DNA from 3 places in the Beijerinckia indica subsp. indica ATCC 9039 genome. Region 2 is predicted to be linked to each of the others. Evidence: predicted binding sites of a transcription regulator. Region 2 holds the regulator's gene; each other region holds the start of a gene.
What was found. The regulator PhoB, encoded in region 2, activates phosphate uptake and scavenging genes when phosphate is short. The targets are predictions, from matches to a motif close to TGTCATNNANCTGTCAT.

Region 1 (9,585 bases), 430 kb from region 2:
ATGGCGAAGGCGCGCCGATCGTCTTCGTGCATGGCTTCGGCGGTGATCTCAACAATTGGATGTTCAATCAGCCTCCCCTCGCTGAAAAGCACAGAACCATCGCGATTGACCTGCCAGGCCATGGCGGATCCGTGAAAGAGACTTCGGGCGATATCGCCTCGCTCGCCAAGAGCGTGGGCGAAACCCTGGATGCGCTCGGTGTTGCTTCAGCGCATTTCGTCGGCCATTCGCTTGGCGGCGCGATCATTCTCGCCTTGGCGCTCGAGCGGCCGACGCTTGTCGCATCGCTCAGCCTGATCAGTCCGGCGGCCCTCGGCGATGTGATCAACACCGATTACACCGATGGCTTCATCACGGCCGACCGCCGCAAAACCTTGAAGCCGGTGCTACAATTGCTGTTCGCCGATCCCTCCCTCGTCAGCAATGACATGATCGACGATCTCATCAAGTTCAAACGCCTCGACGGCGCGACCACGGCTTTGACCGCGATCGCTAGCGCCAATTTCAAGGAGGGACGCCAGAGCCTCAATCTGCTGTCGCGCCTTGCCGAAATCAAAGCGCCGGTTGAAATCCTCTGGGGTAAACAGGATCAGGTCGTGCCGATGGTTGATCCAGGCCAACTGCCGGGCACCATCGCCTTCCATCCTCTCGAGAAGAGCGGACATATGCCGCAAATGGAACAATCGGCCGAGGTCAACGGGCTGATTGGCGATTTCATCACAAAGGTCGAGACCAAGGTGGGCTGACCCCCTCCGCCCGTGTTTCTTGGTTGACGCCTTGAGAGGCCGGACCCGAGGCCCCCTCGGGTCCGGCTATCTCCTATGCTCCCGTTCGTATGAATGAAACAGAGCGGGTTTGATTCACAAAGAAGATTTCGACTCTGCGTTAGACGCCAATCAAAAACAGAACAAACATAAAAATAGATCTCGGAGGAATGGAATGACAAGGAGAGGCCGCGAGCGTTTGCGCGGATCGCTGTCGTTTGCGCTTGTTTCGAGCTTGATCGCTACAGGAGGCTTCAGCCTCTCCACGGCGCGGGCCGATACGACTGATCAATTACTCGATCAACTCAGGTCGAAAGGCATTCTGACAAAGACCGAATATCGAAAATTGAAGGACCGCCATGCCCATGAGGCGGAAGACAAGGCTCGTGTCGCCGAGCCGGCTGGCCGCCGTGTCGTGACGAAGGAAGGCGTAAAGATCGTCCCGGATGATCGTTATGTCACGAAGCTCGACAAGGGTATCGGTGTGCGGATCGGCGAAGTCGATCTCAGATTGACGGGTGTTTTGAGTTTCTTCGCGACTGAAGGTTTCAAGACGCGCGGCAATGCGACGGTTGCGGGCGGTCTTCTGGCTCCCAGTGTCGCCAATAATTCAAATGCCATACGCGCAGGCTATCTGCCGAGCAATCTCGTCACCAATCTCACGACTCGCCAGGAAGGCCTCGACCTTAGTTTCACGCTCGGTCTCTATACGGGCGGCAACAATGTTTCGGTTGGCAAGTTCAACGCCAATAACGGGGGCGCAGCAGTCGCGCTCGGCACTCCGGGCATCGACTTGAGGCAAGTGTTCGGGACCATTGGCACGCCTGATTTCGGTACGGTCAAGATTGGCCGCGATCTTGGCCTCTTTGCCGCCGACGCCGTGTTGAACGATGCGACCATTCCGGGTGTCGGCTTCTTTTCCAGCAATGCGGCGCCGGGCAATGCCACTTTGGGCCATGTGGGCTTTGGCTATTTCTACATGGATTGGCTGCCGCAAATAACCTATACGACGCCCGATTTCTATGGGTTCACGGCCTCTGTCGGCGTCTTCTCCCCCTTGCAGGAATATAATTACTCTGGCCTGTCGGGCGAAATGTCGGCGCATGATCAGCCGGGCCTGCAATGGCGTTTGAAATATATCGGTCATTACGGCGATGACCTGAAGCTGACGGCCTGGACCTCTGGCATGACGCAACAGCATCGCGCTGAAATCGGCGATAGCGTGGTGACCAATGGTTCCCTGGCGGCAGGCGCCAATATACGCGCGGTCGGTTTCGATGGCGGCGCTCGTCTCGATGCCGGTCCCGTGAGCCTCCTCGCCTATGGCTATTATGGCCGCGGCATGGGCTCGACCTTCCTGTTTTTCGACGGTATCAACCGCGAGGGCCAGAAGCGGGATTCCTATGGCGGCTATGCCCAGGCCAGCTACACGTTCTATGATCGTTTCACAATCGGCAGTGCCTATGGCATCAGTCTGTTGAACGCCACTTATGGTGATCCCTCCACATTGTTGCGCTCGAATTCCAGTGTGATGGGTTTTGCCCGCTATAAATTGACGGATTGGATCACACTCCAGGGCGAGTTCACGCATTTGATCTCGCGCAATCAGGCTGGCGGCTCGGTCACGGGCGATGCTTTCGTACTGGGCACCTTCATGTCATTCTGAGGTATGTCATTCTGAGGCGGGGTCCAAAACAATTGTTCTTTAAGGAGAGCAGATCGGAGATATCCGATCTGCTCCGAACTCTGTCCCTACGAGGTTGAAACCCTTTCCTGCTTGCGGAAGGATTGCGCGCAATCCTCGAGCGCACCGCCAAGCTCTTCGACGATTGAGGGTGTGCTGGTCAAGCACGGGAAGAATTTGACAACGGAAGGCGTAATGAGCGAGGTGCTGTGGCAAAGCACGCCACGCCTAAACAGTTCAAGCTGGATCATCGAGGCGAATTGCGCATCCTGAAGGCCGAGAGCGGCAATCCCTCCCCTGACCCAGGCTGGTCGATAGAGATCTGGAAAGTTCGCGCTGAGCGCCAAAAAAAGCGTGGTGAGATCTCTCTCCAAGAGGTGGACATTCGCGACAAGTTCCGGACGCCGCACAATATCCAGAACCTTCATGGCGATCCGTGCGCCAATGGGGCTGCCGGCAAGACTCGCCATATAGCCCCAATGGCCACTATTCATGCAGAGATCATAAATATCTGATCGAGCGATCAAGGCGCCGACGGGATAATAGCCTCCGCCCAATCCTTTTCCGGATATGATGATGTCGGGTTGGATATCATAAAAGCCGCTCATCCAAAGCCGGCCGGAACGGCCAAGGCCCGACCGTGTCTCATCAAGAATCAAAAGCGTCGAATGGCGGCGGCACAAAGCCTGGACACCTTCCAGAAAACCATCAGGCGCGGGCTCGAAGGTTTCATAATTCATAGGCTCCATGATGATGGCCGCACAGGACGCATCGATCGTTCTTTCGATCGCGTCGAGATCGCCATAATCCTCAAAAAACAGGCTATAATCGCCCGGAAGAGAATAATGCGACAAAAGCCCCTCGGCCTCTGATCCCGTCGCCAGCGCGGCAAAACCACTATGGCCATGATAGCCATGCTTGAACGCCAGCACCTTCTTGCGGCCGGTGACGCGAAACGACCACATGATCGTGGCATCCATGGCGTCCGAGGCACTCAACGTCAGAACAGTCCGGCAGTCCGGAATGGGCGAATCCGCACGATTGACTGTGTCCTGGAACGCCAATGCTTCTTCGGTTGGCATCACCCACATGCCCGCATCGAGCGTTTCCAAACTCTCAGCAATCAGCTGTCGTATTTCCGGATTGCAATGTCCAAGAGAATGAACGCCCCCGCTATTGCCGCAATCGAGAAGGCGCCGTGAATTCTCGACATTCCAGATATGGGACCCTTCGCGTCGCCCCACGACAAATTCCATTCCCGCCTTTTTCTGAAGATCGGCAAGAAAGCGCCAGTGACGCTGACGATAGGCTTCCCCTATTTGTTGCGAATCCATCGAGATGATCCTGGATGTGGCGGGGAGGCGCTGGCCAACGACAAAGCCCTCTCATTCCATGGCGGCGGCTTTGAGGATGCAAACCATCATCGCCGAGGCGGGCTTGCGCGAGACATTGCGGATGGTATGCGGCCGGTCGCAACGATAACGCAGGGTTTCGCCCGCCTTGGCGCGTTCGATCACGCCGCCGACCTCGATCTCGAGTTCGCCCACACTCACCGAAAGGCTTTCGACGGAACCACGCTGATGCGCCTCCGATTCGAGAATGCCACCGGGATCAGCCGCAAAATCATACCATTGCAGCCATTCGACCGTCTTGATCCAGCCGATGATCGCCAGCCGGCATTTGCCATCATCGGAAACTAGAATCGGTGTGTCCCCCTTGGAGGCTTTTTCCAGGAAAGGTTCATCCTCGGTCGCCTGCAACACGCGCTCAATCGAAACATCGAGCGCCTGCGAAAGCCGCCAGATGGTCGCCAGCGTCGGATTGGTCTCGTTGCGCTCGATCTGGCTGATGATCGATTTTGCAACCCCCGATTGCTCGGATAATTCGGACAACGAGAGATTATAGGCCTTGCGCAACCGTTGGACGGTTTTGCCAAGCTGGCTCGATAAAGCCGCCGCACCCGCCTCCAGAACCTTGACCTTATCGCGTCCCTCGACCCCCATGCCACGTGCCCTTCACCCTGCCATGGGCTGAAAGACTAACCGATTTTGTTTGGAATATCGAACGAAAACATCCTGCTTCCGCATAGTATCCACCCTCGTCGAAGCGCGACTCCTCGCGCTTCGACGAGGACAAGTGGATACGCTTTAAAAAGTGACGGATCGAGAATCCGTGATTCTCGATAATGGCTCGACAGAACGACGATCGGCGTGGGACTATTTAGGGCCGTTGATGATGGGTCGATGAAAAAAGTTTTGCTCCTGAAACCAAGCGGAACGGTAAACATTATGCCCAAGGCTTTACCGTTATTGCGACCGATCGTCATCGCAACGCCATGCGAGCGTGCTTTATGGCGTGCAGAATGGGTTTTCAAGGCCTTGCCGCTCGAGAGTCAGGAAACAGCGTGGATACGATCTTAGAGTCCTCCACCCATTACCGCACTTTGTTCCTCTCCGACGTGCATCTCGGCACTCGCGGCTGTCAGGCGGAACTGCTCGTCGATTTCTTGAAATATCACGACGCGGATACGATCTATCTGGTCGGTGACATCATCGACGGCTGGCGTTTGAAAAGCGGCTGGTATTGGCCGCAAATGCACAATGACGTCGTGCAAAAGCTCTTGCGCAAAGTCCGCAAGGGAACCCGCGTCGTCTATGTGCCCGGCAATCACGACGAATTCGCCCGCGACTATATCGGCATGACCTTCGGCGGCGTGGACATCGTCGATCATGCTTTCCATGAGACGGCGGATGGCAAGCGCCTGCTCGTCATCCATGGAGACCAGTTCGATATTGTCGTCCAGCACGCCCGTTGGCTGGCCTGGCTCGGCGATTGGGCCTATGACGTCGCGCTCTGGTCTAATACATGGTTCAATAAAGCGCGCCGGGCGCTTGGTTTCACTTACTGGTCGTTTTCCGCCTGGGCGAAGCTGAAGGTCAAGGATGCCGTGAATTTCATCGGCGCGTTCGAAATGACATTGACCGAGGAAGCGCGCAAACACGGGGCCGATGGCGTCGTCTGCGGCCATATTCATCACGCCACCATCCGCGAAATCGACGGCGTGACCTATATCAATACGGGTGATTTCGTCGAATCCTGCACCGCGATCGCCGAACATGCCGATGGGCGGCTCGAGATCCTGCGCTGGCAAGCCACGGCCAGCGAACGTCTGGCCCGACAGGCCAATCTTCCGGCGGCGCAGAGAGCCGCGGCCTAAAATGCGGATTCTGATCGCCACCGATGCCTGGCAGCCGCAAGTCAATGGCGTGGTGCGCTCCCTGGAAAGTCTCTCCAAAGCCTTGAACGAGCAAGGTGTCGAAGTCGATTTCCTGAGTCCGCAAGGCTATGCCACCCTTCCCTTGCCGACCTATCGGGAGATTCGGCTCGCCCTGGTCGGCTGGCGGAGCATTAAAAAGCGGCTGGACGGCCAAGGTTTCGATCACATTCATATCGCGACCGAGGGGCCGATCGGCTTTGCCGTGCGCCGTTATTGTCTGGAAACCGGCCACCCGTTCACGACAAGCTTTCACACGCGCTTTCCCGAATATATCCGGGAGCGCGTCCCGATTCCGGAATGGGTGAGCTACGGTGTCCTGCGGCGTTTTCACAATGCCGGCAATGGGCTCATGGTCGCAACGCCGAGCCTCGCCAGGGAACTCGAGCAGCGCGGATTCAATCGGCCCCGGATCTGGTCTCGCGGGGTCGATCATCAACGCTTCCATCCCGATCGAGCGGTGCCGCTCTCGCTTCCACGTCCGATCTTTCTTTATGCGGGCCGTCTGGCGCCGGAAAAAAATCTCTCGAGTTTTCTGGGTCTCGATTTGCCGGGCTCGAAACTCGTCATCGGCGATGGTCCCGCCAGAGCCGCGCTGCAACAGGCCCATCCCCGGGCGCATTTTCTTGGCGCCATGCCGAGCGATGAACTCGCGCGTTATTATGCCGCCGCCGATGTCTTCGTGTTTCCGAGCCGGACCGACACATTCGGCATGGTCGTCCTGGAAGCACTCGCCTGCGGCTGCCCGGTCGCGGCTTTGCCGGTTCAAGGTCCTCTGGACACGATCGGGACCAGCGGGGCCGGCGTGCTCGACTTCGACCTGCGCACCGCCTGCATCGAGGCGCTCACCATCCCGCGCGAAAGGGCGCGCACCCATGCCCTGACCTTTACCTGGGCCAATAGCGCCCGTCAGTTCCTCGACAATATAGCCGCAGTCTACGACCACCGCGGCACGGCACCGATCGCCCGGCCGGTGGCGCGACCAAATCTCCGCAAAAAGGCTTCAAAGGGAGCGCCCGCCGAGTAGAAAAATGCCGCCAAAGACAAGAATCACCGCGGCGATCAGACAGGTGAAGGCGAGCCAAAGCGAGCCCGGCGCCGATCGCGGCATATCCGCATAGAGAGCCGCAGGTTTGCGTCCCACCACCATCGCGCGGATCATGCCTTCCTTGCCGATCAGATCATAGGCGAGATTGGCCAGGACGTGCAGGCCGATCAAGATCAAGAGAAAATCAAATCCAAGCCGATGGACATGCGAAGCCTCATCGACTGAGGCGTCCGACAACGTGCCGCTAAGCGGTCCCTCTATCACGAGACGATCGGGATCAGCCGAATAAAGGCCAAGCACGGCCTGGCAAAAGACAGCGGCCAGGAGCAAAAGCACCATGCAGGCACCGAGCGGATTATGGCCGAGATAAGGAAGCTTCCGCCCTTGCACCAGCGCGCCGCAATAGCCAAAAATCCGCTGCGGCGTTGGAAAGAAGCTGGAAAAACGCGCGGTCACGCCGCCAAAGAAACCCCACAACAGGCGAAACACGATCAACACCAGGATCGTATAGCCATTCCATTTGTGCCATTCGGGCGTGGCCACGCCATATTTGTCACTGAGCCAGGCCATGGCGACGAGCAGAACCAGCATCCATTTGAACAGGCGCGTGGGCAGATCCCAGGCTTCGACAGTGCCTTTCGCACCATGCCGGCCATCCCGCATGATGAAAAGCCCGCTCAATGTTTCTCGCGATAATCGTCGTGGCAGCTTTTGCAGTCCCCCAACACTTTGGGGAAATTGGCTTTCAGGCTGGCAACATCGGTGATCGTGCCTTGTGTGGTTTTGACATCCTCACCGAATTTCTTGAACAGAGCCTCGAATTTCGGCTTCTCGTCCCAGATCCGCGCCTTGGCTTCGGTCTTGCCCCCGGTCTTGGAATCATCCGGGAAGAGGCTGGGCAATTTCGGAATGCCGTCGGCATAGGCGGTCAGTGCCGCATCGACTTTGGCGCGATCGAATGGCACCTCGCCCTTCAACATGCCAACGACGGGCTTTGTCACCTCGCCGATCTCCTTCAAAATATCCTTGCGCTGGGCAATGGGATCATTGGCAGCAAGAAGGCTGGTAGCGGACATCAGAAATAAGGTGCCAAGGAGAAGTTTCTTGCGCATCATCGACCTCCGCTTTCCAGCCTGTCCGGCTTTGCCAGAACCCTCTCCCAAGCGATAAAACCAATTCCCGCCAGGAACAAGCTGGCCGCTGCCGTCTCCATGGATCGTTCCATCACATTTGCTGGAGTGGACGTGTTTGGCCAGCGGCTTACCCCCATAGAAGATCGATAGCGGCGCCCGAGCTCTATTTTACTAAAAGCGCATCAGATTGGTCCCAAAAGTGGGAGCCATTTGGGACCAATCTGATGCTCTAGCCAGCTCCGGCCCTTATCAGCCCGGCGAGGCTTTCCCATATGTCCTACAACCAGAGCGCGGTAACAGCCGCGCAATTCTCAAACGGGCGTCGATTGGCGAAAGCCAGTCCGCCCAGGGACTAAAAGGATGTTCGATACTGTTTTCACCCCTATCTTGAACGAACCCGATTCAGAAACCCCTGAAACACAGCCTCTCACCGCCGCATTCACGGCGCCACGCGAGACGGACGAAACCGAAAACGACGATTTTCTGCTACTCGATGCCTATTCGCGCAGCGTCACCAAGGTCGTCGAAAATCTTGCGCCAAGCGTCGTCAAGCTCGATATCCGCAACGCCCAAGGGCGTCATGCCGGCTCGGGCTCGGGCGTGATCGTCTCGCCGGACGGCTTGCTGCTCACCAATAGCCATGTCGTGCAGGGCGCCCGGCGCACCGAGGTCACTTTGCTCGACGGGCGGCGCCTGTCGGGGCGGATACTCGGCGATGACCCGGATACCGATCTTGCCTTGGTGCGCATCGATGAAGACACGCATCTGCCGGCTGCGAAACTCGGCGATTCCAAGAGACTGAAGCCCGGTGAGATCGCGATCGCCATCGGCAATCCGCTCGGCTTCGACACGAGCGTCACGGCGGGCGTCATCTCCGCGCTGGGCCGCTCGCTGCCGGCGCGAGGCGGGCGTCTGATCGATGACATCATCCAGACGGATGCCTCGCTCAATCCGGGGAATTCCGGCGGACCGCTCGTGTCCTCGCGCGGGGAAGTGATCGGCATCAATACGGCAATCATCGCCGGCGCCCAGGGCATTTGCTTTGCCGTCGCCGCCAATACAGCGCGTTTCGTGCTCGGCGAATTGGTGCGGCATGGCAAGGTGCGTCGCGCTCATCTCGGCATAGGCGCGACCACGATCCCCCTGCCGCGTCGGATCGCCTTGCGTCTCGGCTTGACGCAAAAGAGCGGCGCCATGGTCAGCGCGGTCGAACCCAACAGTCCGGCCGATCATGCGGGTTTGCTGACGGGCGACATCCTGCTCGCCCTCGATGGGCAGGCGGTCACCGGCGCGGAAGATCTGATCCGTCTGCTCGATGCCGACAAGATCGAACGGACGGTGCCGATCGATTTGCTGCGCCGCTCCGACCAGCGCCGCTTCTGGGTCGCCCTGCACGAGAGACGATAAAAGCATCGCGACCGAGAATGGTTGATGACAATCTTGGTCGCGATTCTGCCCATTCATTGAGCACAAATGGATCACGAGGCAGGACCCGAACATTGAGGGCCTGATGATCATCAGGCCCTCTTCCTGAAGGACGCGCTGAGCGGCATCCGAAAAGCTCTGGCATTACATTTGCCAAGTATATCTTCAAGACAACTACCCTAGAAAGGGATTAACGCACAAATATACACTTAACAATAAGTGTTAATTTGAATAAAAATATAACTTATAACGAGTTT
Region 2 (9,585 bases):
CCTTTTTTGCAATGCTCCTTGCGCTGCCTGTCGGCATCGGCATAGCGGTTTTTCTTTCGGAACTCTGCCCGCAGCCTTTGCGGCGCCCGGTCGGCATCGCCATCGAATTGCTCGCCGGTATTCCCTCGATCATTTATGGCCTGTGGGGCCTGTTCATTCTCGCGCCCTTCCTGCAGCAGCATGTGCAGCCCGCGCTGATCGCGACGTTCGCGCCCGTGCCGATCCTCTCGACCCTCTTCGCCGGCCCTCCCTATGGCATCGGCCTGCTCACCGCCGCGCTGATCCTGGCGATTATGATCCTTCCGTTCATCACCTCGATCTCGCGCGACGTCTTCGAGACCGTCCCGGCCGTCCTGAAGGAAGCGGCCTATGGCATCGGCTGCACCCATTGGGAAGTCATCACCAAGGTCATCATTCCCTATACGCGCACTGGCATCGCGGGTGGCGCCATGCTGGCGCTCGGCCGCGCGCTCGGCGAAACCATGGCGGTCACTTTCGTCATCGGCAACGCGCATCGGATCTCCGGCTCGCTGCTCGCGCCAGCGACCACGATTTCGGCGTCAATCGCCAATGAATTCACCGAAGCCGTCGGCGATCTCTATACGTCGGCCTTGATCAGCCTCGGTCTGATCCTGTTCGTCATTACCTTCTTTGTTCTGGCTCTGGCCCGTCTGCTCCTGATGCGAGCCGAGGGCAAGTAAGCTCCTTTTGTCGTGCACGATAATCGTTTCAGATTCTCATTGTCGGCGAACCACAGGCGGTTCGCCAAAGCCTGGCGGAAGAAAGACACATCATGACGCTCTACGCCGCGCGGCGGCGCCGAAACAATGTCTGGATCGGACTCTGCTATGCCGCGACCGCCTTCGGTCTCTGCAGCCTGTGCCTGATCCTTTTCGCGCTCCTCTTCGAGGGCGCCTCCGGCCTCAGTCTGGAGGTGTTCACACAGATGACACCCTCCCCCGGCAGCGCCGGCGGACTTCTCAATGCCATTGTCGGCAGCCTGATCCTCACCTTTCTCGGCGTCCTGATCGGCACCCCGCTCGGTGTTCTCGCCGGCACCTATATGGCCGAATATGGACGCGGCACGAAATTCACCCTCGTGGTGCGGTTTCTCAATGATATTCTGCTCAGCGCACCGTCCATCGTCATCGGCCTGTTCATCTATCAGGTCGTGGTCGCGCCCATGGGTCATTTTTCCGGCTTCGCCGGCGTCCTGGCGCTCGCCCTTCTGGTTATCCCGATCGTGACGCGGACCACCGAAGACATGCTGCTTTTGGTGCCGCGCCCGCTCACGGAAGCCGCGACCGCGCTCGGCATGCCACGGTCCTATGTCATCACGAAGGTCACCTATCGTGCAGCGCGCGCCGGCTTGCTCACCGGCGTACTGCTGGCCACCGCGCGCATCAGCGGCGAGACCGCACCACTCCTGTTCACGGCCCTCAACAATCAATTCTTCAGCACCAATCTGAATGGCCCCGTGGCGAGCCTGCCCGCCATCATTTTCCAATTCGCGCTGAGCCCCTACAAGGATTGGCAGCGGCTCGCCTGGTCGGGCGCCCTGCTGATTACCTTTTCCGTCTTGGCCCTTTCCATTTTCGCCCGTGTCCTCGGCACGAGAAAGACCGCCAAATGATGTCGACGCACCCCACACCGCCGCAGAAACTGGCGATCCGCAATCTGAATTTTTTCTACGGCGATACGCTCGCCCTGAAAAACATCAGCATGCCGCTCTATGCCAACAAGGTTACCGCCTTGATCGGTCCCTCCGGCTGCGGAAAATCGACCCTCCTGCGTGTCTTGAACCGCATGTATGATCTCTATCCCCGGCAAAGGGCCGAGGGCGAGGTCCTGCTCGATGGCGAAAACATCCTGACCGCCGATCAGGATCTCAATCTCCTGCGCTCGCGCGTCGGCATGGTCTTTCAAAAGCCGACGCCCTTTCCCATGTCCATCTATGAGAATATTGCCTTCGGCATAAGGCTTTATGAAAAGCTGCCGAAGAGCGAACTCGATGACCGTGTGGAAGCCGCCCTGAAAGGCGGGGCGCTCTGGAATGAGGTCAAGGACAAGCTGCATTCAAGCGGTCTCGCTCTGTCGGGAGGCCAGCAGCAGCGGCTGTGCATCGCGCGCACCATCGCCATTCATCCAGAAGTCATCTTATTCGACGAACCTTGTTCGGCGCTCGATCCTATCTCGACCGCCAAGATCGAGGAACTGATCGACGAATTGAAGTCCAGCTATACGATCATCATCGTCACCCATAATATGCAGCAGGCCGCCCGCGTCTCCGAATATACGGCCTTCATGTATCTCGGCGATCTGATCGAATTCGATGTGACCTCGCGCCTGTTCACCACGCCGGACCGGCAGGAGACACAGAATTACATCACCGGCCGTTTTGGCTGAATTTTTCCGCGCCGTTTTCGGCGCCGCCAGCCCGTTCACGGCGAGGCACACCATTCGAGGAAGAGCCCTATGTCCGAATCCACGATCACCAGCCATACCGTTCGGGCCTACGACACGGAGCTCGAGATTCTCGGCCGCAAAATCGCCGAAATGGGCGGCATAGCGGAAAAAATGCTGGCGGACGCCATGGACGCCTTGACCGATCTCGATCGGGATCTCGCCATCAGAACGGTCGAAAATGATCCGCGCCTCGACCTGCTCCAGCGCGATATCGAGGAACAGGCCATCCTGACCATCGCCAAACGGCAACCGCTGGCGGTGGATCTCAGGGAAATCATTGCCACGATCAGGATCTCCGGCGATCTCGAACGGGTCGGTGATCTCGCCAAAAACATCGCCAAGCGCGCCATCAAACTGTCCACGGAAATGCGGATTCCGCGCGCCCTCATCGGCCTCAAGAGCATGCATGAGACCGCCTCCCTCCTTCTGAAGGACGTCCTCGACGCCTATGCCCTGCGCGATGCCGAACGGGCGCGCGCGGTCTGGACCCGCGATGCCGAACTCGACGCGCTCGAGGATTCGGTGTTTCGCGACCTCCTCACCTTCATGATGGAAGATCCCCGCAATATTTCCTTCTGCACGCATCTCCTGTTCTGTTCGAAGAATATCGAGCGGATCGGCGATCATTCCACCAATATCGCCGAAACAGTGGTCTATCTCGTTACCGGAGAAACATTGCCGACCGAACGTCCCAAGGGTCGGCCCGATCTTTCCGACTTCTCGACAACGGTGTCCGCATGAACCAGACAGCAGAGGTTTCCAGCAAGAGCAGCAATTCCGCGCGCAACAAAACATCGACCGCGACGACGCGCATTCTCCTCGTCGAGGACGAGGCCGCTTTGAGCACACTGCTCACCTATAATCTCGAGGCCGAGGGCTTCGAGGTCGAGAGCCTTGAGTGCGGCGACGAGGCCGAGGCCCGTCTCGATGAAAGCCTGCCTGATCTCGTCCTTCTCGACTGGATGCTGCCCGGTGTCTCCGGCCTTGAAATCTGCCGCCGCATCCGTGCGCGCGAGAAGACACGGGCGCTGCCGATCATCATGCTGACGGCGCGCGGCGAGGAAAGCGAAAAGATCCGGGGGCTCGCGACGGGCGCCGATGATTATATCGTCAAGCCTTTCTCGGTGCCCGAATTGATGGCGCGTGTCCGCGCCCTGTTGCGCCGCTCGCGACCAGACCGTATCACCGGCCTGCTCACCGCCGGTGATCTCTCACTCGATCGGGAGAATTGGCGTGTCCATCGCGGCGAGCGGCATGTCCATCTCGGACCGACCGAATTCCGCCTGCTCGATCATCTGATGGGCCGGCCAGGCCGCGTCTTTTCCCGCGCGCAATTGCTGGACGGCGTCTGGGGCGAGGCGGCGGAGATCGACGAGCGCACCGTCGATGTCCATGTCGGGCGCCTGCGCAAGGCCTTGTCGATCGGCGAGGAACAGGACCCCATCCGCACGGTGCGCGGCGCCGGCTATTCCTTCGACGAGCATTTCGGCAAATAATTTTGAAAAAAGCGTGTTTTCCCGATTCACCCAATCGGGAAAACACGCCTCTTTACGCGAAGCTCGTTTTACCAAAGGTCATTCATTATGACCGTTGGTATTACCAATGAATGAGCGTAAGGATGATCTCCAACGCGATCAGAGCCACGACGGCGATTTCCATCGCATCGGCCCTGCCGCCGGAGGCATCATCGTAGAGCGCCATGTAAGTATCGCGGATGATCGCCAGTTTCTGATCGACCGCATTGCCGACCGCATTGACCTGGAAGAGGGTGAGCGAGGCGGCATAGATGCGGGCAAGATAGACATCCTCGGTCACGGTCAGAACATTGTCGACATGTTCCTTCACTTCCGTGACTTCCGCGAACAATGTATACAAACGCCGCGCGAGGCCGGCCAATCTTCTGGATGACCAAAGGCCGCTCGACCGATGCGTGGTCTCGACGAGATCATACATGCGCGGCAATTCATCGGTGAGCAATTTGTTGAAATAGCTGATTTCCAGCAATTGGGCATTAGCCACCTCGACGACATCGAGCACATCCGAATCGCCGCGCGGATCGACGACCAAAGCGCGGTCCCAGGTGAGCACGGCGAGATCATCGAGATAATAAGAGAAATGATTGCGCAGAAGATCCTGGCGCGCGCGCTCCGAAAGCGGCAGAGTTTCGCCGGACAGCAGCGGCACCAGATCGATCTCGTTCAAGATCTGTTGGCCAGTCAAGGGCCGGTCGAACGAGCGCACGAAGCCGACGATATAATCTTCTTCCAGCGGCGAATCGATCGGCTTGTCGAGAGCACCATCGAGTGGGCCGCGCAAAGCCTTCACCATGTCACGCCAAAGGAGGCTGCCCGATGTCGGCCCCACCGTCGCGTTAATGGCGTTGAGCAGCGCGGAATAGGCGTGCCAGCCAAGATGGCTGACCGAAAAACGCATGGTGAGGGTGACGATGCCGATATCATAAAGGCGCGCCGTCACTTGCGCTTCGACATTGCGTGCCGCCTGATCCTCAGTCCGCAGTTTCAGGGGCAAGGGATCAAGCGTCAGAACGACTGGAGGCACGTTATAGGCCACGGCTTTTGCCGGCGTTGCCTGCAATTTGCGCCGAGCGCCGAGGGAGCCTGTATGCTCCAGCCAATGTTTTTCGGCTAGATCGAGATTGATACTGTCGGCGAGTTCGAACAGGCGATAGACGATAATATCGCCCGATGTGACGACGACTTCACCTTGAGGCTGCATAATGGCTCCGCGTCGATCGATAATCTATCAAATGGCTTTTTCCCATCGCACTCATCCCCAAAGATCGGGCGCGGGCGGATAAGCAAGGGAGCCCTCATAGGTGAGCCCATGGGGACGATCCTTCGCAAGCAGCAGGGGGCCATCGAGATCGACGAACCGGGCTTGTGACGCAAGCAGCATGGCGGGGGCCATGGCCAGCGAACTCGCCACCATGCATCCAAGCATGATATCGAGTTTCAACCCGCGCGCCGCCTCGACGAGACACAGGGCCTCCGTCAGACCACCGGTTTTATCCAGTTTGACATTGATCATATCATAGCGGGCCGCAAGGTCCTCGAGTCCATCGCGATCATGAGCGCTTTCATCCGCACAAATGGACACGGGCCTTGAAATTTTTGCAAGCATCGCATCCTGGCCGGCTGGCAAGGGCTGTTCGATCAGTTTGACACCAGCCGCCGCGCAAGCCTCGAAATAGGGGCCAAGCATTGTCTCGGTCCAAGCCTCGTTGGCATCGACGATCAGGGTCGCCTCGGGCGCCGCCGCGCGCACGGCGGCAATGCGGGCAAGATCCCCTTCCCCTGCGAGCTTGAGTTTCAGCAAGGGTCGATGGCTGGCCTTGGCCGCGGCTTCCGCCATGGTTTCAGGCGTGCCGACCGAGATCGTATAAGCCGTGACGGCGGGCACGGGCTCCGAAAGGCCCGCGCGACGATAGACGGGCACACCGGTTTCCTTGGCTTCCAGATCCCACAAAGCGCAATCGAGCGCATTACGGGCGGCCCCTGGCGGCAGAAGCTCCTGCAAAACCTCACGCCCAGCGCCGGCTTCAATCGCGGGGCGGATCATCTCGATTTGAGCGAGGACGCTCGCTGGGCTTTCGCCGTAGCGCGCATAGGGCACACATTCTCCCCGTCCCCTGGCATGTCCAGAGTCAAGCGTGGCGACAACGACCTCCGCCACGCTTTTCGCCCCACGCGAGATGACGAAACGACTGGCCAGGGGGAAAGATTCGATCGCCAGGGTTAGGCGCGGCATGGTGGGACGTCTCTTGAAAGGCTCGTGGGAAAGGAAGGAGAAAAAACGGTCAGCGCCGGCGGCTGCGTTTGATGTTTTTCTTGGCTAAAGCCTCTTCCGCTTTGGGGTCGAAGCTGCGCTTCGCAGATCCCTTGGCGGACCCATTCCGGCCTTTCGAGCGTGGCGCAAGAGCGCCGCCGTCGATGAGTTCGAAACGCAGCGCGCCTGCCAGCGGCGCTGCCTCGACGAGCCGGACGGTGACGAGATCACCCAGCCGATGCATGAGGCCGGTGCGCGACCCGATCAAGGCGTGCCTTGCTTCATCATGCCGGAAATAATCCTGAGCAAGGCTCGATATGGGCACGAAACCATCGGCCCCTGAGTCCATGAGGCGGATGAACAGGCCGGATTTGGTGACGCCGGAAATGCGGCCCTCGAATTGCGCGCCGACTTGATCAGCGAGGTGAATGGCGATCAGCCGTTCCACGGTCTCGCGCTCGGCGGCCATGGCACGGCGTTCAGCCGCTGAAATCTTGGCCGCGATTTCGGCAAGAACATGCGGATCCGTATTCGGCAAGCCATCGGAGCCGAATTTCAGGGCGCTGATCAGGGCGCGATGCACGATGAGATCGGCATAGCGGCGAATCGGCGAGGTGAAATGCGCGTAACGGCGCAGATTGAGACCGAAATGCCCGTAATTTTCAGTAACATATTCCGCCTGGGCCTGCGTGCGCAACACGATCTCGTTGACGAGATGTTCGTGCTCGGTTTCGCGCACCTGCGCCAGAATACCATTGAATTGCGCCGGCCGCAGCACCTGGCCCTTGGCGAGCTTGATATCGATCGTATGCAGAAATTCGGCGAGCGCGTTGAGCTTTTCGATCGTCGGCTCGTCATGTGTGCGATAGATCAAAGGCTGATGATGCGCCTCCAGCGTTTCCGCCGCGCATACATTGGCGAGGATCATGAATTCCTCGATCAATTTATGCGCATCGAGCCGGGCGGGGGTAAAAATCCGTTCGACGCGACCAGCCTCATCGAGTTTGATCTTGCGTTCCGGCAGATCGAGATCGAGTGGCCCTCGCTTGGCGCGTGCCTTTTTCAAACATTCATGCGCCGCATACAGAGGCCGCAAGACCGTTTCGAGCAAAGGCTCTGTCACATCATCAGGCGCGCCATCGATCGCGGCCTGCGCCTGCGCATAAGACAATTTCGCCGCCGAGCGCATTATTACGCGATGAAAGGTGTGGCTAAGCTTGTGCCCATCGGCGGCGATGACCATGCGCACGGCGAGCGCTGGCCGATCCTCGCCGGGACGCAACGAACACAGATCGTTGGAAATCCGCTCGGGCAACATGGGAACGACGCGATCGGGAAAATAGACCGAATTGCCGCGCTCCTGCGCTTCCTTGTCAAGCGCCCCGCCAAGGCGGACATAAGCGGCGACATCGGCGATGGCGACACTCAAAATCGTGCCGCCCACATTGGCGGGATCAGGATCATAGTCAGCATAAACGGCGTCGTCATGATCCTTGGCATCTGGAGGATCGATGGTCACCAACGGCAGTTCGCGCCAATCCTCGCGCCCTGCAAGGCCAACATTCTTTTTGCTTTCGGCTTCCGCCAGCACTTCGGACGGGAAAATATGCGGCAGGCCATGCGCGTGAATAGCGATCAGGCTCACCGCTTTTTCCGAGGAAAAGGCGCCGATTCTTTCGCGCACGCGCGCGCTCGGCAAGCCAAGACGGCCCGAGCGCAGCGGCTCGACGGCAACGAGATCACCATCCTCCGCCTCACCGCGATCGGCCTCGGAAACCTGTAATTCGCCCCGGCCGAGACTCTTTTTATCAATCGGCACGATACGGCCACCACCGCCCAGCGGATCGGCTCGGAAGAGGCCGAGCACTTGTGTTCTGGCGCGTGGCAGAAGCTTGATCAGGCGGCCGGTATAGGTAGGCTCATGGGGTGCTGGATCAGGAACCGCCTCGACCCGCACCAGGGCGCGATCGCCAAGACCTGGAGCTGGCATATTGGCGCGCGGCTTGCGCGGCGCCGATATAGCGATTTTGGGTATTGGGCCGAGCGAGGCATCCCATTCGACCGGGCTTGCCAGAAGATCACCATCGCGGTCGCGGGAAAAGATCTCGGCGAGAACCACCGCGGGCAGGCGTCCCGGCTGGTGCAGCACGCGGCGTCGCCGCTCGATCGCGCCCTCCGCTTCGAGTTCTCGCAACATTCGCTTCAGGGCGATGCGATCATCCCCCTTGATATCGAAGGCACGGGCGATTTCCCGTTTGCCAATCTTGGCCGGTACTTTATCGCCCTGCGCTTCGCGCTCACGCGCGATAAAGGCGATAAGATCGGCGCGCGACGGCAGGCGTCCCGCGCCCGGCGAGGTCTCCGCATCGGAGGCGGTATAAGAGGGAGGCACAGCTGTTTTCCTCACGCGCGTGTCCTTAAATCCCTCCAAGCCCGAGATTGATCTTCACTCTAAGACTTTAAAAAGGGGGTTCTTCATCCGGCTCCGATGATTTCGCCGCTTTGGCCTTGGTGGTTTTGGCCGTTGCTGCCTTGCTTGCAGCCTTTTTCGCGGGCGCTTTCTCGGTGGTCGTCGTCTTGCCAGAGGCTTTCTTTGCGGGCGCCTTCTTCGCAGGGGCCTTTTTGGATGCGGCTCCGGCCTTCTCGTCAATCAGGCGGATGGCCTCTTCGAGCGTCAAAGTTTCCGGCGAGAGACCGGATTTCAAGGTCGCATTGACCTTGCCGTGATTGACATAAGGCCCAAAACGGCCTTCCCGCACGGTAATGGGACCGCCCGAAGGGTGCTCGCCGAGGAGTTGGCCCTGCACCGCGCCTTTTCCTCCCCCTTGACCACTCGCCTTGGCGGCGAGCAAGGCCAAGCCTTCCTCCAGCGTCAATGTGGTGGGGTCGGCGTCTTTCGGCAAGGTCGCGTTGAGCTTGCCGTAATTGACATAGGGACCAAAGCGCCCGGCCTTGATCGTGACCTGCCCCCCTTCGGGATGATCACCCAAAACACGGGCAGGCGCGGATTCGCCTTTGCCGAAACGGCGACCGGTGAGCCCGCTTTCTTTGGCAATGATGAGGTCGATGGCGCGATTGGCGCCAAGGGTCAGAATATCCTCGTCCTTGCCGATATTCGCATAGGTCTTGCCATGCTGGACATAGGGACCAAACCGGCCGATGCCCGCCAGAATCGGCTCATGGGTTTCGGGATGGCGCGCAACCTCGCGCGGCAGGGAAAGAAGCCCGAGCGCCATGTCGAGTGTCAGATCGGCCGGCGCGATCGTCTTGGGCAAGGAGGCGCGTTTGGGCTTTTCGCCTTCGCCGCGCTGCACATAGGCACCAAAGCGCCCA
Region 3 (9,585 bases), 2.1 Mb from region 2:
AATCCCAAATATTGCCGAGCAACTGACTCAGGGATCGAATACTCACCCCATTCCGCCTCTATTTCGCAACGTTCAGCTTTAGGCTCATCGGCAAGCACTGATCGAAATAGATCTTCTGCCTCTTTTTTGAGCCTAGCCTGCTCCTCTTCTAATTTTATCTCTTCGGCATCTTCTGCCTTCACCACATCGTGGGAGGCAATGTTAAATGCCACAAGGAAAGAGCCAAATAAAAGCGATCTTGATAATTTCATTGATCGTGGTCCGTTATTCTCGATACATTTATGACAAAAAATTAAAGGTCCAATGATGGCATCAGCAGTATCCGTAGCAGAATAACTTAATAGGCTTTGCACGCAAGTATCTCGAGGAATTGTATAATCACAGCGGTGTATCGGAAACCGCATGAGGTACGGCCGATTTCGTGTGGTGCAAATTTTTTGAATTTGTACGCATTATCGTCAAAGCTAAAGGGAACAAGGCCTTGGATCAGATCGGCTTGGAAAAGCGAAATGAACGATAGTGCGGTGGATAGGACTGACGAGCCTCAGCTCTTTCCAGCAACCTACCGAACTCCGATGACAAAGCAGGTGAAGCCATTGTTGACTGTCTCTGTGCTGATGCTTCTAGCGTTTTTTGGGCGGGTGCACCTCAGTCTTTCGTCACCAGCCTGGGAGTGGATTTTTGCACTTTTCGCCTTAGGATTAGTTCTTTTCAACAGGCTTAATGAAGGCATGTGTTGTGTGACACTCTATGATGATCATATCGAAAAACGAACATGGCTAGGTAAGCAGACATGGCGGCGAGAAGACGTTGCTCGGATACTTCCAGGCCAATACGGGGGCTTCTGGCTCTCCCATAGACACAACGGGGGCTACTATTTCATGGTGCCGGCAGGCATCGAGCGAGACGCCGCGTGGGATGCTTGGTTGGCCCATGTTCCCAAATATGCAAGCAAGCCTCCTCTGCTTGAGTGCATTATTAAGTGGTTCCGAGGCGAGGACACGTGAACAAACGAACAATGATAAATGCCGATTTTTAGGTGCTTAGTCCCGGCACGTGATGGAACGAATTTAGGATGAATCTTCCGTTTCGTTTGTCCAGACTTTTCAGATGTATTCAAATGGCGTGAGGCCCTTCAATGCCTTGAGCCGTCAGCCGTAATTGTAGGCGTTGAGGAAGGTCGTCAGGTGAATTTGGCGACGGTCTTCTGGTTGATCCCACAGCGTCTGGCGAGAGTTCTCAGGCTTTTTTGACTATTTTGTATCGCTCGACGCACCGTCTCTGTCGTCTTGGCGCATCCCTCCATTCTGCAGAAAGAATTGCACCATCAAAGTCTGGATCAAACACCCAGAGCACCAATCCCAAAAGCCCCTTTTTAGGACCAATCTGATGCATTTTCAGAAAAGAGAGAGCATCGGATAGGGTTCACTTTGAAAGTCCGATCCTCTACGCCACAAAAATACGTCTTTTCAATATCTTAAAAATTCTTTCAAAATATCAAATTATAATATATATAAGTGTTAAGTGATGAAGGCGGTTTCCGGCTTTCGGAAATATCTCCCTCTTCGCTGAGGGGATGAGCTATCAGGGAGACTTCGGGTGGATGAGTCTTTCTCGTGGAAATCCGAGGCCATGGTGGCTGGCTTTGAATTTTGAGGAACGATAATGTCTGAAGATCGTGACTGGCCGGCGCTTTCGCCGATTTCGACTGGCATCAGGGGGCGCTGTCCTCGCTGTGGCAAGGGCCATTTGTTTCGCGGCTTTCTAAAGCTTCGCAAGAGCTGCGAAGTGTGCGGCCTCGATTATTCCTTCGCTGATCCGGCCGATGGTCCCGCTTTTTTCGTGATCTGTTTCGCCTGCGTACCTAGCGCCATTTTGGCGGTGTGGATCGAGGTGGAATATCAGGCCCCCTATTGGGTGCATCTGTTCACGACGCTCCCCTTTCTGCTCGCGACCTGCATTCCACCGCTTCGGCCTTTGAAAGGCTGGCTCGTGGCAAGCCAATATTTTTATAAGGCGGAGGAGGGACATTTGGCCAAGTCCACCGCGAAAGGTCCAAGTTTAAACGGCGGCGTGTGAAGGCGAGCGCGCTGAGTTTCCAGCACTCTTCATAAAGAAAAGCCTCGGGTCAGTTCACTTCTCGTCGAACGTCCGGGGCTTTTTTGTGGAAGGCCAATTAAGCCTTAGTAATTACCCCTGAGTTCAAGGGCATCGGTCAGATCACCCAATTTTGGCTCGCCGGCTTGGGCCATCGCATTATCCCTGCGGGCAAGTCCTGGCAGAGCGCGAAGATGGAAACGCTTCGTAATGAACCGGATGATCGAAGTCGTATCGTAAGGCGTGTGGTCGACGTAGTTCTTCTTCGCGAACGGAGAGACGATCAGCGCCGGAATACGGGTGCCGGGTCCCCAACGATCCGCCTTCGGAGGCGCAAGGTGATCCCACCAGCCGCCATTTTCGTCATAGGTGACGATGACGACCATACGACCCCATTGGGGGCTTTTTTCGAGATGGGCAATGATATCGGCAATATGCTGATCGCCGGATGTCACATCGGTATAGCCCGCATGTTCGTTCAAATTACCCTGCGGCTTATAGAAGGCCACTTGCGGCAATTTGCCGGCATCGATCGCCTTGATGAATTCCTCACCATTCAAGCCGCCGTCCAGCAAATGCTCGGCGCGCTCCGGTGTCCCGGGAGCATAGGCCGCGAAATAGTTGAACGGTTGATGATGGTATTGGAAATTCGGGACGGTCGCACCATTCTGACCATCGAGCGTAGCCTGCCAGGCGCCGCTATACCAAGCCCAGCTAATACCCTTGGCGCTGAGCAGATCGCCGATCGTCTTCTGCGTTTGGGGCGGCAAGGTCGAGGCATTGGACGGATCGGCATAACGCGGATCTCCGCCCGTGGCTGGCTTGACGGCGCTCGGCTGATAGGGAGGCTGCATCGTATTGACGGCGTAGAAATCCGGCGTGAAAGCGCCGTCGTTCACAAATTTAGGAGGGCCAACGAGCGCCGAAGCCGGCGAATTGGCGGCCAGTTTGAGGGTGACGCCATCAGCCTCAACAGCACTGATACGCGACGCGGCGGGGCTCTTGTTCAAATTCGGATAATAGGGCGTGCACGCACAGATCAGAGCGAGGTGATTGAGGAAGGAGCCGCCAAAAGCGCCCTGGAAGAAATGATCGGCGAGCGTGTAGCGCTGCGCGACCGACCAGAGCGGCAGTTTTGAAACGTCATAATAGCCCATGACCAGGGCGCCGGAATCCGCATAGGCGACGTAACGATCGCTTTTGCCGCCGTTGATCTGCATCTGGTCTTGATAGAAGCGATGCACGAGATCCCGCGTCATGACACTCAAGGAGGCATTGAAGCCATCCGGAGCATCGATTTTGAAAGTCGTATTCGGCAAATGAGCCGTCTGTGCTTCCGTGATGGCCGGCGTCACGCCGGGACCCGTCAGACCACCCCAGATGACCGGCAGTTCCTTCAGGACCGACCCATCGCGATCGCGCTGAGTGATCTGCTCGAGCTTAAGATCGCGCAAACCATCAACGCCCGGGAAATTACCGTAGAGATGGTCGAAGCTGCGGTTTTCCGCATAAATAACGACGATATTTTGGATCTGATTGAGTTTGGCCTGGAAGCGCGGGGTGGTGCTGTCCTGGACTTCCTGCGGCTGCTCATAGCCGGGCGGATTCGTGTCCAAGGCATGGGCTGCGGGGGACAGAATCAGCCCGCTCGCCGTCAATATTAAGAAATGAAACTGCGTTTTCATAATCGGATAATCTTTCCCTGGAAGCCCCTCAATCACCCATTCCGACGAGATGAGTGTGACTTGCGCAGGGTCATAGCGTGCGAGCTTTGCAGTTTCTTGACAATCCAAGCCTTTCTTTGAGGGGAAAGCTAACTAATGGACAAAAAAATGAAATATGGATGGATTGTCGTCTACGCTGACAAGAAAGAGTTTTCACGAGAGGGGATGTCATCTAATCGTCGTGATCAATGAGCATGGTCCCCCCGCGTTTCAACGGTAAGATCCTCCATGCATTATTGTCTCTCTGCCTTTGCTGGTCTGATTTTATTTATGGCTGTTGGAGCCATTATTGACAGTTTTGGGCAAGACAGTTTGGCGCAAGAAAATCCGCAAGGAGGAATGACCAGAGCGACGGCCTATCAACAGGCGAGGCAATTGTCGGAGATCGGCCGGCAGATGTTTTCCGATCCCAGACTGTCGGGCTCGGGTAAATTGTCCTGCGCTTCCTGCCATGATCCCCAGAATGCTTTTTCGCCCTCCAATGACCTTGCTGTGCAAATGGGCGGCAAAACCCTCGATCGAGCCGCGTTTCGCGCGGCTCCGACGCTCACCTATAAACAGGTGACCCCGCCGTCCACGGAACATTATTATGAATCCGACGAGGAAGCTGACGGCAGCATAGACAATGGTCCAACGGGCGGCTTGACCTGGGATGGCCGCGTGGATCGGCGCTCGGACCAAGCCTTGATCCCTCTTTTATCGCCGCTTGAAATGGCGAATGAAGATCGTGCGGCGCTGTCCGATACGATCGAAAAAATTTACGGGCAAGCCTTGCGCGCTGTGGCAGGCGGATTGGTGTCGCAAGACAAGCAATGGCCCCTCGAAGCGGCGATGAAGGCGCTTGACGCCTTTCAGCAGGAGGGCGCGCTCTTCTATCCCTTCTCAAGCAAATATGATGCTTTTCTGCGCGGCAAGGCGGAATTGAGCGAGCAGGAAAAACACGGGCTCGAAATTTTCACGGCAGAGGACAAGGGTAATTGCGCAAGCTGCCATGTCAGCGCGCCGAGCAAGACGGGCACCCCGCCCTTCTTCACTGATTATGGGTTGATTGCGATCGGCGTGCCGCGCAATCGCGACATAGCGCAAAATCAAGATCCGGCTTTTTTCGATCTCGGTCTTTGTGGTCCCGAGCGACAGGATTTCCGTGACAGGCCGGATTATTGCGGCCTGTTCAAGACGCCGACCCTCCGCAATGTCGCCCGCAGAAAAGTCTTCTTCCACAATGGTGTCGTGAAGAGCTTGCGCGAGGCCGTCGCCTTCTATTTCGAACGCGATACGAAGCCGGAGAAATATTATCCCCACGGCGCCGATGGAACGATTGCCAAATATGACGATCTGCCCGCTGCTTACCATGACAATGTCAATAATGAGCCCCCCTTTGGTAAACAGGCCGGAGACCCTTCGACGGTCTCGGAAGCCGACATTGATGCGGTGGTCGCCTTTCTCAAAACCCTGGACGATGGCTTCTCGAGCCAGGAACCCGCTGCGGTGAAGTATCCGTAATCGAGCAGAACGGCCTCATTGTGCTTCGCGGATACACGAAAAGCCGGCCGGTTCGGCGTCTTTTTGCTGGCGACAAGCGCGAAGTTAACGTGACAGGGAATAATTGATTCCTCTATCGTCGTTTGCGTGTGAAACCCTTGAAAAGGTGATCATGCTCCCCGTCGATTGACTTTCTCTGGATGAATATTTCGTCTTGCCGATGGACCTGAATCAATGGGGACGCAAGACGTATCCTGTTTATGGATTTTCACTGAAAATACTTGCCAAGGCAGCGCGGCCCCCTAAAACAAGGCACGCTCGCAAATTGTGGCGAAAAACATGGGAAGGCCAGAATGACGTCTGCCGATCATCCGGATACGCCGATCAAGAAACGTCCCGTCGCATTGGCTTTGCAGGGGGGCGGCTCGCATGGGGCTTTTACCTGGGGTGTGCTCGACCGGTTGCTTGAGGAACCCTGGCTGGAGATCGAAGGGATTTCGGGCACGTCAGCGGGTGCGATGAATGCGGCGATTCTGGCAGATGGTTGGATCAAGGGAGGCGCTCAAGGCGCGCGCGAAGCGCTCGATAACTATTGGAGCCGCGTAGCCAAAGCTGCGGCCTTCAACCCGGTCCAACGTACACCTCTCGATCGGCTGCTCGGCCGCTGGTCTCTCGACACGTCGCCGATGTTCCAATTCTTGGATATGGTGTCGCGCGTAGTGTCACCTTATGAGAGCAATCCCTTTGGCTTTAATCCCTTGCGTTCCATTCTCTTCGAATGCATCGATTTCCCGAGTCTAAGCCAATCGCCCATCAAAGTGTTCATCACCGCGACCAATGTTCATACCGGACGTGGGCGCGTCTTTCGCAATCATGAACTGACTCCCGACGTCCTCCTCGCTTCCGCCTGTTTGCCGACCATGTTTCAGGCGATCGAGATCGACGGGATCCCTTATTGGGATGGCGGTTTCGCGGGTAATCCCACGCTGACACCCTTGGTCAGGGATGTTGAAACGGATGATATTATTCTGGTGCAGATCAATCCGCGCCAACGGAATGAAACCCCCCGCACGACCGCTGAAATTCTCAATCGGCTGAATGAAATTTCCTTCAACTCGCCTCTCATGAAGGAATTGCGCATGATCGCCTTGTTGCGCAATGCAACCAATCCGAACAGCAAGGAAAGTCGGCATTGGGCCAATATCCGCTCGCATTTGATCATGACCGAAATGATGAATGACTTGAATTATTCCTCGAAATTGAATGCGGAATGGGCCTTCGTTGACATGCTGAAAGCCGAAGGGCGCCGCGTGACGCATGAATTTCTGGCCGCTCATGCCGATGATATTGGTAAACGCGCCACATTCGATATCGATATTCTGGCATCGGAATGCTGAGGCGGAGCGTATCACGGCCCGAACCATCTTGAGAAGGTGGATACGAGGGCGGCGACCCTAAACCCCTCTGCGAAATCCGGATTTGCAAAAATCTGGCGACCTGCTACCTTTAAGGCATCGTCAACACATCGAAAGGAGGTGATCCAGTGTCTCATTGTCTTACATCGCGGGCCCGGACCTGGCATCATGCCTTCTTGGGGGCTTTCGGCCTCTAAGCCGCCTTATTCCGGGATCGCGGACCGCGATCCGACAATGGAAGGACCGTCTCCCGAGCAGTTTTGCGAAGGGGCGGTCCTTCTTTTTTGGCCTCTCTTAAGGTTGGCTCATGGCAACCGAGCGCGCGGTCTCGGGCTGGGGCGCTCCTGTCGCAGTGGGAATGGCGGCTGCGGGAAGCAAAGGAGAGCTGGTGCTTGCCGTGTTGATCGTGGGCGCTAGGTTCGTCTGAGGTGTGGAAACGGGTGTTGACGCAGGAACCAGAGCCGCCGCTTGGGGGCTGCTCTGCGCAGGGGCCGGAGGTGCCGGAATGGAAGCGGTTGTCGTCACAGGTGCTGGCGCCGGTTTTTCTTCCCGCCTGCCCGAGGGTTGGAGCCAGGCTTGCCATTCCCGCGCATTGCCGTTGAAGGCATTGCGATCGACGAAGCCGCGAATTCCGGGAACATGACCTTCCGCCGTATGTTGCCAGAAATGCCAACGGCGGTTGCCATATTTGACCGTCGGGTAATATTTTACGCTGCGCACCCAGATCGGATAATCGTTGAATTCATTCTGCATCACGTCGCGGTGGAAATCGACGGATGTATAGATGACCGGCCGCTTGCCATAGGCGCGTTCCATGGCGGTCAGGATCATATGCATCTGGGCGAGTGCGACCTCACGCGGGATCTTCTTTGGGCAGGTCCTGGAATTGCCGTTCCATTCGACGTCGAGCACGGGCGGCAATGCGTCTGGATCATAGGGAACATTTTTCAGGAACCAGGCGGCCTGCTCGTGGCCCGGGCGGCACCAATAGGCGAAATGATAGGCGCCCCGAGGCACACCGGCCGCTTTTGAAGCCATCCAGTTCTGGAAGAATTTCTCGTCGAGATGATCGCCACCTTCAGTCGCCTTGATCCAGGCGAAGCGCACACCGCTCGCTTGAACCGCCCGCCAATCGATTTCGCCCTGATATTTGGACACGTCGATCCCGGAAATCTCATAATCGCTGGCATGCGGATAAGGATCGATTGCCGTCACACGTCCGCCACAACCGGCAAGACCGAGGCCGAGAAGCGCGGTGCATGCCGCAAGAAGGGATGAGGAACGCGAAAGGGTCATCGACATGGGGACTCTGGCGCGAAAACTAGGGAGAAAAGCCGGTTGAACATCAACAGAACGCCTCAAATTGCTTCCATCGCGTTAAACATACCGTCGCGCTCTGGGGCTCCCCTTGCGCCGTTTTGGAGCAGTTCCGACACGGACCGAACGAAATCCTGATCGCTCCGTCTCCCATGCTCCAATGAGTGACATGCTGACCCGATCTGAAACAGAAGAAAAGGGCAAAATTTTTTCTTGTTTGTTGCAAGGTGATGTCAGGACGGGCCCTCGCATTGTCATATGTCATGCGCGGAAAAAAGCTATCATGCTGATGATTCGCATGGAAAGTCGCAGCAGGAGAGCGATCACGATGTTGGCCCGGTTCGTCTCCCTCGCCTTTCTCGATCGCAAAAGTCTGCCAAATCCCTATGATTTTGCCGCCTTCATCCTGCTGCTCGCCGCTTTCGTCGCGGTGGCCTATGGTTCCTCGGGCCTGACACTGCCCCTCAGCGCCCCCGAGGCCACGCACATATCCCTCGATTATGGCGCCCTGCCCTATTATGCGCTGCGCACGACCTTGCGCATGTTCGCCGCCATCGCCGCCTCGCTGGTTTTCACGTTCACTTATGCGACCCTTGCCGCCAAGAGCCAGCGGGCCGCACTCGTGCTCATCCCGCTGCTCGATATTTTGCAATCGGTGCCGATCCTCGGCTTTCTTTCCTTTACCGTCACCTTCTTCCTGCATCTTTTTCCGGGCTCCACACTCGGAGTCGAATGCGCCGCGGTTTTTGCGATTTTCACCTCTCAGGCCTGGAATATGGCCTTTTCCTTCTATCAATCCTTGCGCAGCCTGCCGCGTGATCTCGTCGAGGTGGCCAACGGTTTCCATCTTTCGCCCTGGCAGAAATTCTGGCAGCTCGAGACACCCTATGCCATGCCGGCTTTGATCTGGAACACGATGATGTCCATGTCGGGCGGCTGGTTTTTCGTCGTCGCCTCGGAGGCAATCTCGGTCGGGGACACGACGGTCAAACTCCCTGGCATCGGCTCCTATCTCGCTCAGGCGATCGAAATGCGCCGCATTGACGCTGTCATCGCGGCGGTCGCGGCGATGGCAATCGTCATCCTGCTTTATGATCAGCTTCTGTTCCGCCCCCTCGTCGTGTTTGCTGGCAAGTTTCGCGTTGAGCTTTCCGCGAGCCAGACGAAGGAGAGTTCCTGGGTCGCCGATCTGTTCAATCGTACGCGTTGGTTGCGTGCTCTCATGAGCATGCCGGTTCAGACGCTCTCGAGCATTGCGCTCTGGCGTCTTGAACTCCCGTTCTGGCGGGCGCAGGCCATAGACAAACAGGCCCATTCGAGCCGGGTTCTCGATCTCTTGTGGATCACCCTCATTGCTTTTCTCTCTCTGTGGGCCTTGCGCTTCGTCATTGTCTTCGTCGGCCAGACTCTGACGTTCGCGGATATTCAAGAGAGTCTCATTCTCACCTTTTTCACCATGCTTCGCGTGGTGCTTCTCATGGCTCTGGCGACATTGGTCTGGGTGCCGATCGGCGTATTCATCGGCTTGCGTCCGGCACTCGCGGAAAAGA

Region 1: a site for PhoB is predicted at 4,681-4,697, ahead of BIND_RS00585 (UDP-2,3-diacylglucosamine diphosphatase). Genes of this name have one in related genera too.
Region 3: a site for PhoB is predicted at 3,988-4,004, ahead of BIND_RS08165 (acid phosphatase). Genes of this name have one in related genera too.

What each region holds. Positions count from the first base shown of each region.
Region 1 is NC_010581.1:127,237-136,821, reverse strand. Features, by position in the region: gene BIND_RS00605 (acetoin dehydrogenase dihydrolipoyllysine-residue acetyltransferase subunit) at 1-746, shown strand, start outside; gene BIND_RS00600 (hypothetical protein) at 940-2,430, shown strand; gene BIND_RS00595 (aspartate aminotransferase family protein) at 2,517-3,782, opposite strand; gene BIND_RS00590 (helix-turn-helix domain-containing protein) at 3,834-4,451, opposite strand; gene BIND_RS00585 (UDP-2,3-diacylglucosamine diphosphatase) at 4,811-5,665, shown strand; gene BIND_RS00580 (glycosyltransferase family 4 protein) at 5,667-6,749, shown strand; gene BIND_RS00575 (cytochrome b/b6 domain-containing protein) at 6,726-7,451, opposite strand; gene BIND_RS00570 (c-type cytochrome) at 7,448-7,885, opposite strand; gene BIND_RS00565 (S1C family serine protease) at 8,264-9,310, shown strand.
Region 2 is NC_010581.1:3,869,016-3,878,600, forward strand. Features, by position in the region: gene pstC (phosphate ABC transporter permease subunit PstC) at 1-701, shown strand, start outside; gene pstA (phosphate ABC transporter permease PstA) at 794-1,633, shown strand; gene pstB (phosphate ABC transporter ATP-binding protein PstB) at 1,630-2,406, shown strand; gene phoU (phosphate signaling complex protein PhoU) at 2,476-3,207, shown strand; gene phoB (phosphate regulon transcriptional regulator PhoB) at 3,204-3,962, shown strand; gene BIND_RS17325 (RMD1 family protein) at 4,063-5,202, opposite strand; gene dgcA (N-acetyl-D-Glu racemase DgcA) at 5,254-6,234, opposite strand; gene rnr (ribonuclease R) at 6,284-8,659, opposite strand; gene topA (type I DNA topoisomerase) at 8,712-9,585, opposite strand, start outside.
Region 3 is NC_010581.1:1,816,413-1,825,997, forward strand. Features, by position in the region: gene BIND_RS08150 (hypothetical protein) at 1-353, opposite strand, end outside; gene BIND_RS08155 (hypothetical protein) at 510-1,007, shown strand; partial or broken gene BIND_RS21280 (IS481 family transposase) at 1,190-1,306, opposite strand; gene BIND_RS08160 (DUF983 domain-containing protein) at 1,666-2,079, shown strand; gene BIND_RS08165 (acid phosphatase) at 2,184-3,782, opposite strand; gene BIND_RS08170 (cytochrome-c peroxidase) at 4,161-5,324, shown strand; gene BIND_RS08175 (patatin-like phospholipase family protein) at 5,657-6,700, shown strand; gene BIND_RS08180 (glycoside hydrolase family 25 protein) at 7,013-8,020, opposite strand; gene BIND_RS08185 (ABC transporter permease) at 8,364-9,585, shown strand, end outside.